Regions from separate parts of the Lactobacillus sp. CA30L genome, predicted to be linked through region 1. Evidence: predicted binding sites of a transcription regulator. Region 1 holds the regulator's gene; the other holds the start of a gene.
The links. Region 1 encodes NrdR, which represses ribonucleotide reductase genes. Its sites were predicted from a motif close to ACACNATATATNGTGT; they were not measured.
Positions count from the first base shown of each region.

Region 1 (4,215 bases):
AGGCCTTTGTTCCTAGTGAACCCGACGGCTACATCTTTTCCTGCGATTACTCCCAGATCGAATTGCGGGTGCTCGCCCAGGTTTCGGGGGATGAACAGATGCAGGAGGCCTTTAAGACGGGCTACGATATTCACGCACACACTGCGATGAAGATCTTTCACCTCAAGTCGCCAGAAGACGTCACGCCGCTGATGCGCCGCCGCGCCAAGGCGGTCAACTTCGGGATTGTCTATGGTATTTCCGACTACGGCCTGTCCAAAAACTTGAATATCAGCCGCAAGCAGGCGCAGGAGTTCATTGACAACTACTTTGACCAGTATCCGCAAATCCAGGAGTACATGACGAAGGCGGTGCAAGTGGCGCGCGAAAAGGGTTATGCAGAAACAATCATGCACCGGCGCCGCTACCTGCCAGATATCCACGCCAAGAACTATAACGTTCGTTCATTTGCGGAGCGGACGGCAATTAATTCGCCTATTCAAGGTTCGGCGGCTGATATTATCAAAATTGCGATGATCAATATGCAGCAGAAATTAGATGAGTTGCACCTTAAGACCAAGATGGTGGTGCAGGTGCATGACGAATTGATTTTTGACGTTCCCAAGGATGAGCTTGAAACAATCAAGAAGATTGTGCCCCAGGTCATGCAAGCGGCTGTCCGGCTAGATGTGCCGCTCGTTGCTGATTCGGGGTACGGTCATAATTGGTTTGATGCGAAGTAAGGAGTAGTAGTTAATGCCAGAAATGCCGGAAGTTGAAACAGTGCGCCGGACGCTTGAGCCCCTAGTTAGGGGGAAAACAATCAAAGCGGTTACCTTATGGTACCCTAAAATTATTGCCAGTGATCCGGCTGAGTTTGCCAAGCGGGTGGCGGGACAAAAGATCATCGCGATTGAGCGTTATGCCAAGTACCTCCTGATTCGTCTCACTAAGCAGCTGACCATCGTGTCGCACTTGCGCATGGAGGGCAAGTACCGCTTAGTTGCAGCGGATGAGCCCAAGGGAAAGCACGACCACGTGCAGTTTGCTTTTAGCGATGGGACCGCACTGCGCTACAATGACGTCCGCAAGTTTGGGCGCATGCAATTGGTTGTCACGGGCACGGAAAAGACCGTGACGGGGATCAGCAAGCTGGGCGCTGAACCCAACTCACCCGCGTTTACGGCGGCCTCATTGGCTGCCGGCCTCGGCCGTAAAAAAAAGAGCATCAAAAATGCCCTGCTTGACCAATCTGTCGTTGCTGGTCTGGGCAACATTTACGTCGATGAGGTCTTATGGGAAACCAAGATTCACCCGCTGAGCCAAGCCAATAAAATCAGCAGGTACAAGATTAATAAATTGCACGACAACATTAACGCCCTGATCACGCGGGCAATTGAGAAGCACGGTACCACCGTTCACACCTACCTTGACGCCAACGGCGAAACAGGTGCCTTTCAGAAGATGCTGCAGGTATATGGTCACAAGGGCGAACCGTGCGTTCGGTGTGGCACGCCACTCGAAAAGATTAAGGTCACGGGCCGTGGCACCACGTTCTGCCCGCACTGCCAGGTGCTGTACAAATGACGCTTGTTTTAGGAGTGACGGGCGGCATTGCCAGCGGCAAGAGCACGGCCGATCGCTTTTTTCAGCAAAACAACATCCCCATAATCGACAGCGACCTGATTGCACGCGCCATCCTGGATGTTGACCGTGCCGGGTACCGGGCGGTTGTTAAGCAGTTTGGACCCGCAATCATCCGGCCCGATCGCACAATCGACCGCGCTAAGCTGGGGCGGCTGGTTTTTGGCAACCAGAACCAGCTGAAAATCTTGGATAGCATCACGCACCCGTTGATTTTTCAGGAAATTCAGGCTAAAATTACGCAAAACAAGCAGGCTGGCGAAGAGCTGGTCATTGTTGATGCGCCCCTGTTGTTTGAAACGGGCGGCCAAAGTTACTGTGACCGGACCCTGCTCATTGCGTTGCCCGCAGACGTGCAGGTCAAGCGGCTGATGCAGCGCGACCACCTGACTCAGGATGCGGCGCTTGCACGGATTCACAGTCAGATGCCACTGGTCAAAAAGGAAAAGCTGGCCGATTATGTTGTCTTCAATACGGGTACGATAGAAGATTTAGAGGCCGAACTAAGAAAGCTGCTAGTGCAGATTAAAGAGGAGGACCAACATGGAATGTCCTAATTGCCGTGAGAATGCTTCGCGGGTAATCGATTCGCGTCCGAGTGACGAAAACCGCGCGATCAGACGGCGCCGGGAATGTGAAAATTGCGGTTACCGTTTCACCACTTTTGAACGGGTGGAAACCACGCCGCTGCTCGTGATCAAGAATGACGGGACGCGCGAGCCCTTCAACCGCAAAAAAATCCTCCACGGCGTGATGGCAGCGGGGCAGAAGCGTCCGATTACCAGCGTCCAGTTTGAACAGCTGGTCGACCATGTTGAAAACAAAATCAGAAAGCAGGGCGTCAGCGAAATTTCTTCCAAGAAAATCGGGCAGGTCGTGATGGATGAGCTGGCCGAAATTGACGACGTTGCCTACATCCGCTTCGCCTCGATCTACCGTGAATTCAAGGACATGTCGAGTTTCATGAAGACGATGGAAGACATGATTGCCAAACGGGAGAAAGAAAGTTAGCCATGGTCAAGCAACCCAATCCCAAGCAGCCCTTTTTTATTACCAATCGCGTAGACCTTTCCGCCCGCGACGTGCGTACGCTGGTTAGGCTGTACCAGCCCCTCGTTGGTGCACTGGCGCTTGCCCTCTATCTTACTCTGAACGAGGACTACGACCACGACGAGATGCTGTCGGAGGCCAGGGGGATTTATGCCCTGCAGGAACAGCTGGATTGCGATATCAAGAAGCTGTTTGGAGCGCTGCGCAGGCTTGAGGCCGTTGGGCTGGTTGAAACCCGCGTCCTTGACAACAAGGTCATGGGGAAGGTGCTTGCCTTTCGCCTGACCATTGTTCCCAGCAGCAGCGAGTTCTTTGCGACCGCTCTTTTGGCCAGCCTGCTGAAGGAAAAGGTCGGCGTCAGTGCCTTTCAAAAATTGAGCCGCGACTTTGCCCGTGAAGGCAAGAAGAATGAGCACCAGGTTAACGGCTTGAACGAAGCTGAAAATGTTTCTGCTTCCTTTATGGAAGTGTTCCGTCTGCCTGAGGAAGAAGCAATCGACCCATCGCCGGACGTCAAGCAGGCCGCACGGGAAAATCAGCCGTCTAGTCCCCGCAAAGCCAGCGTTAATGCCGATGACAGCATCGACTGGGACTTCATGAAGCAGCAGTTTGAAATATACCAGATTGCCGGCAGCGAGGTTGACCAGAACCGGGATGCAATCCGGGCCGTAATGCGGACCTATGGCCTGACCGAGCAGGACTTTGTCGACGAGGCGCTGCCGTGTTTGCACGGCGACTACCAGCTGAACATGACCCTGATCAAAGAGACCATCGCCAACACTATCCATGCAGACAGCACGCGCAGGCAGATTATGCAAGACACGCAGGGCGGTTCCGATGCAAAACAAAATAGCACCTTTAGCCCGCGGGACCAGAAGGTCTTGCACCTGGCACAGAACGAGTCGCCCAGTCAGTTTTTGTATAAGCTGAAGACCGAGCGACATGACTACGTTGACGCCAGCGAATACCGGGTGCTCGATGACCTCTATAACCAAAAGGGCATCCCGGCGGAGCTGCTCAACATCTTGACTTACGCCTGCCTCAAGAGTGGCCCCAATGTGTCGTACAGGTTGGCCAACAAGATCCTGCACGACTGGCTGCAGCACGGGGTCAAAAGCGGTGCGCAGGCCATTGAGTACATGATGAAAAGGGAGCAGAATAAGGGACAGTACCAGCGTTACCCGAATAAAAAGCGGGTTGAAAAGGGTACCGACTGGAATAAACACAAGGCAAAGGACAGGACGGATGTTTCAGCGGATGACTTGAAGAAGTTTTTCAAGAAACTTGAGGATCAGACCGGCTTGAATTAGGTGGATATTATGCAATCGATTGGTGATTATATGAAAAAAAATGCTGCGGGTGCAGCCGCTAGTGGCAACCAGGATGCGCTCCGCCAGCAGGTTCTGGCTGCGCCCAAGGTGCGCCAGTTTATTGATGAGCACAGGGACAAGATTACCCCGGAAATGATTGACAAAAGTATGTCGAGCCTCTACGAGTTTTATTCGCAGCAGCACAGACAGGACCCGGTGACCGCGGGATACC
Region 1 covers NZ_JBWXGB010000005.1:148,957-153,171, reverse strand. Annotated here, with positions in the region: gene polA (DNA polymerase I) at 1-722, shown strand, start outside; gene mutM (bifunctional DNA-formamidopyrimidine glycosylase/DNA-(apurinic or apyrimidinic site) lyase) at 736-1,566, shown strand; gene coaE (dephospho-CoA kinase) at 1,563-2,180, shown strand; gene nrdR (transcriptional regulator NrdR) at 2,167-2,634, shown strand; gene AC2JF8_RS07295 (DnaD domain protein) at 2,637-3,983, shown strand; gene dnaI (primosomal protein DnaI) at 3,993-4,215, shown strand, end outside.

Region 2 (4,215 bases), on a different contig from region 1:
CGTTTTGATTGGCTTCAGGCGCAAAGCTGACGACTGTGATGCCCTCGCCAATCTGGACCGGGGTGTTGGGAACAATCTTGACAAAGGAAGAGCCCGCCGGCAGCTTCCTGTTAACCTCAATCAGGTTGCCGCCACCGGTTGACATGATGATGCCGTGATACTTTTGACCCAGTTTGTCCAAAATCGTGTCGGTGACGGGCCCGCCAACGGCAACAATAACCGCCTGGCACCCGTTAAATTCCGCGTAGTTATCGACCAAGTGCAAGCCACTAGCTGCCGCAATTTTTTGGGCCGACTCGTGGCCGCCGTTAAAAACGTAAATATCCGCTGGCGCCACTTTGCCGTGCATCAGCCCCCTAATGAGTGCACCGCCAATCTTGCCGGTACCAATAAATCCAACTTTCATTCCCAAATTCCCCTTTACTAACGCTTTTCCAATCAAAAAGCACTCTTATCCGGATCGCCGGCAACTTGCGCCGCTACGTGCCCCAAGACCCATAATCGACGTCCTTGACGCCATTATTTATCTCAATATCATCATCAAAGGAGGTGCGCTTTACTGGCGCAGCAAGCACCCTGCCCTTCTTCTCAATTATACTTAATTGACGCGCCTTTATGTACAAATAAGATCAAACTTTGCGGTTGACCCGAAAGTCATTTTTAAGCAGGCCAACAAGCTGCGGGTAATTGGTCACTTCGCACAAGGGATGCAGGTGCAGGCTGTTCTTGCGGTGGCGGTGGTTGTACCAAACGCTGGCAAAGCCATACTTCTCCGCCCCGAGGATATCCGACTGCAGGCCATCGCCGAAGAAGACCGTTTCTGCGGGGCCAATCTTCGTGTGCGCAAAAAAGTAATCAAAGATCCGCTGGTCCGGCTTGGAAAAGCCGGCCTCTTCCGACGTGACAATCAAGTCAAAGTAATCCCTAATGCCCGCTAGTTCAAGGCGGTGACGCTGCATGAAGGCCTCGCCGTTGCTCAGGATTGTCAGCTTATAGCCCTGCCGCTTGGCAAAGCGCAGCGTATCCTTAACGCCTGGAAGGAGCTGGTAGGACTCGCCAAAGTACGAGCGGTACTCGTCCATGATTGCCCGACCATCAACTTCAATGTGCAGATTTTCCCTGATAAAGCTGCTGAAGACCGTCCGCGTGAGCTGGTCGTAATCGATCTTGCCCTGCTCCAGTTGCCGCCACAGGCCCTGGTTGTATGCGTGGTAGCGCCGCTGCAATTCATCGTCAAGCACCCAGCGGTGGGCCCTAAAGAGGCTGTGCAGGGCAAAGCTTTCCGTGGCTGCGAAGTCGATCAGCGTATCATCGATGTCAAAAATTATTTGTTTGAAGCGCAAATTAACTCGTCCTTTCCAGTCATTTTTCAAAATAGCACGTTCACTAATAGCGTGGGAAGACCATTATACCAATTTTAGGGCTGTAAGCGGTATAATTAATTATTTTTAAAGTTTCGCTGGATAATTGCTGCTGCCGGCCCCAAACGTACTATAATTATCCTTAATTCTAGAGGAAGGGGTGGCTAAGCTTGCTTACATTATTATTGTTATTTGGATTTCTCTGGCTGTTTTTTAAGCTGGGGGTGGGCCTGCTTAAAATCCTTCTTTTCCTGCTGGCTTGCGGGTTAGGGTTCTTTTTCTTCGTTCACCTGCTTGTGCCCCTTCTGCTCCTCGGCGGCTTAATCTGCCTGGGGTGCACGCTGCTTCGGCACTGATTTCAAGCATAATTAGATATTTTAACGCACAATAAGGCTTATCTTATTGTGCGTTTTAGTCTAACCAATTCCTATATGATTTTTACAAATTTTTTAGCCGGCTTAATTCTTACGCGCCTTTAAATCAACCGTTCTTCGCGCAGCTTGATCCTCCTTTCTGCCCTTAGAAAATACAAGATATTGTGTTATAGTTCTTGGTGTAGCAATAGATGATGTGGCTGTGAAACATTAGTAGTTTTGGAGGAGTGACTTTGAATATGAAAAATCCGCGAATATCTTTAGGTCAGGACTATATCAAGCGAGTGAAACAAACCGTTACGCCGCACTGGGGTGAACTGGGCTGGGTCACCTACAAGCGTACCTACGCCAGGTGGCTGCCGGAGCAAAAGCGCTCCGAAAACTGGGACGAGACGATCAAGCGAGTGATTGAGGGCAACATTAACCTTGACCCCCGCTTGCAAAATTCCCCGTCGCAGGACGTCGTGGACGAACTAACGCTGGAGGCCCAGAGGCTCTTCAGGCTGGTCTACGGACTGGCCGCCACCCCGTCGGGCCGCAACCTGTGGGTCTCGGGGACCGACTACCAGAAGCGCACCGGTGATTCGCTGAACAACTGCTGGTTCATCGCGATCCGCCCGCAGAAATACGGCAACAGTCACATCATCCCCAATTATATCGGCAAGAACGAACTGGCCGTTTCAATGCCCTTCTCCTTTCTCTTTGACCAGTTGATGAAGGGGGGCGGCGTCGGTTTTTCCGTTGTCAAAGAAAACATTGAGAAAATCCCCCGCGTCGATAACAGCATCGACTTAAGCGTCATCATTGACAAGTCCAGTGCCTCTTACGATGCGTCCGTTAAGCTGGGCGCAAGCGATAAAGACGCGTGGGCCCAGGAAAACAAGGCTGCCAGTGACTACGTCTACTACAGACTGCCCGACACGCGCGAGGGCTGGATCCTGGCCAACGCACGCCTGATCGACATGCACTTTAGGGCCACCAACCCCGAAAACAAGACCAAGCTGGTGCTTGACATCAGCGACATCCGGCCATACGGGGCCAAGATTCACGGCTTTGGCGGCACGGCTTCCGGACCGATGCCACTGGTCGAGATGCTTTTTGATATTAACCAGATCATCAACAACCGGGCCACTGCCATGCTCACTTCCGTTGATGCCACCGATATCTGCAACCTAATCGGCAAGACCGTCGTGGCCGGCAACGTGCGCCGGTCAGCCGAACTGGCCCTGGGATCCAAGGACGACCAGGACTTCATCACCATGAAGCAGGATAAGGACAAGCTCTACCACCACCGCTGGGCCTCCAACAATAGTGTCGCCATTGACTCCAAGTTCAGGGACTACGAACCGATTGCTAACGGCATTAGGGAAAACGGCGAACCCGGCGTGGTCAACCTCGACCTCTCCCGGAACTACGGCCGCATTATCGACGGCTACCAGGAGGGCATCGACGGCGAGGTCGAAGGAACCAACCCGTGCGGCGAGATCTCCCTGGCCAACGGCGAACCCTGCAACCTGTTCGAGGTCTTCCCGGCCATCGCCGAGGAGCAGGGCTGGGATTTGAAGGAGGTCTTCGGCCTGGCCGCACGTTACACCAAGCGGGTAACCTTCAGCGACTACGACTGGGAAATCTCCCGCTCCATTATCTACAAGAACCGCCGGATCGGCGTCTCCATGTCCGGCATTCAGGACTGGCTGCTAAACGACCTCGGCCACCGCGTCGTTACCGGCTTCAAGGACGGCGTTGACGAGGAAACCGGCGCCAAGATCAAGGTGCCAATCTATGACCCCAAGGGCATCAAGATGGTATCAGACGCATACCAAGCGGTGGTAGACGCCGATGCTGACTACAGCAAAGCCCTGGGCTGCAAGCCGTCAATTAAGCACACGACGGTTAAGCCTTCCGGCACGGTGGCCAAATTGGCGGGTGCGTCCGAGGGGATGCACTTCCACTACGCCGGCTACTTGATTCAGCGGATTCGCTTCCAGTCATCCGACCCGCTGCTCAAGGCGCTGGATGACTGTGGCTACCATTCCGAGCCCGACATCTACACGCCGAACACGACCTGCGTTGAGTTCCCGCTGCGGGCCGCACACGCCGATAGTGAAAACTTTGCGTCGGCCGGGACCGTTTCAATTGCCGAGCAGTTTGCCACCCAGGCCTTCCTGCAGACCTATTGGTCCGACAACGCGGTCAGTTGCACGGTGACGTTCCAAAATAAGGAGGGCGACCAAATCACGCCGCTCTTAACGCAGTACCGTCACACCATCAAGTCGACCTCCCTTTTGCCTTACTACGGCGGCTCCCTCAAGCAGGCACCGAAGGAACCAATCGACAAGGCCACTTACGAAGAGCGCAAGGCCGAAATCAGCGGCAACGTCGCCACCGTTTTTGCCCAGCAAAATGACGACCAAAAGGACCTCGAACTCGTCGACCAGGCCGACTGTGAGTCCGGCGCGTGCCCGGTTAGGTAATTAACC
Region 2 covers NZ_JBWXGB010000012.1:1,653-5,867, reverse strand. Annotated here, with positions in the region: gene AC2JF8_RS09130 (pyrroline-5-carboxylate reductase family protein) at 1-406, opposite strand, end outside; gene AC2JF8_RS09125 (YjjG family noncanonical pyrimidine nucleotidase) at 630-1,343, opposite strand; gene AC2JF8_RS09120 (hypothetical protein) at 1,532-1,717, shown strand; gene nrdJ (ribonucleoside-triphosphate reductase, adenosylcobalamin-dependent) at 1,975-4,209, shown strand.
Region 2: a site for NrdR is predicted at 1,888-1,903, ahead of nrdJ (ribonucleoside-triphosphate reductase, adenosylcobalamin-dependent). Genes of this name have one in related genera too.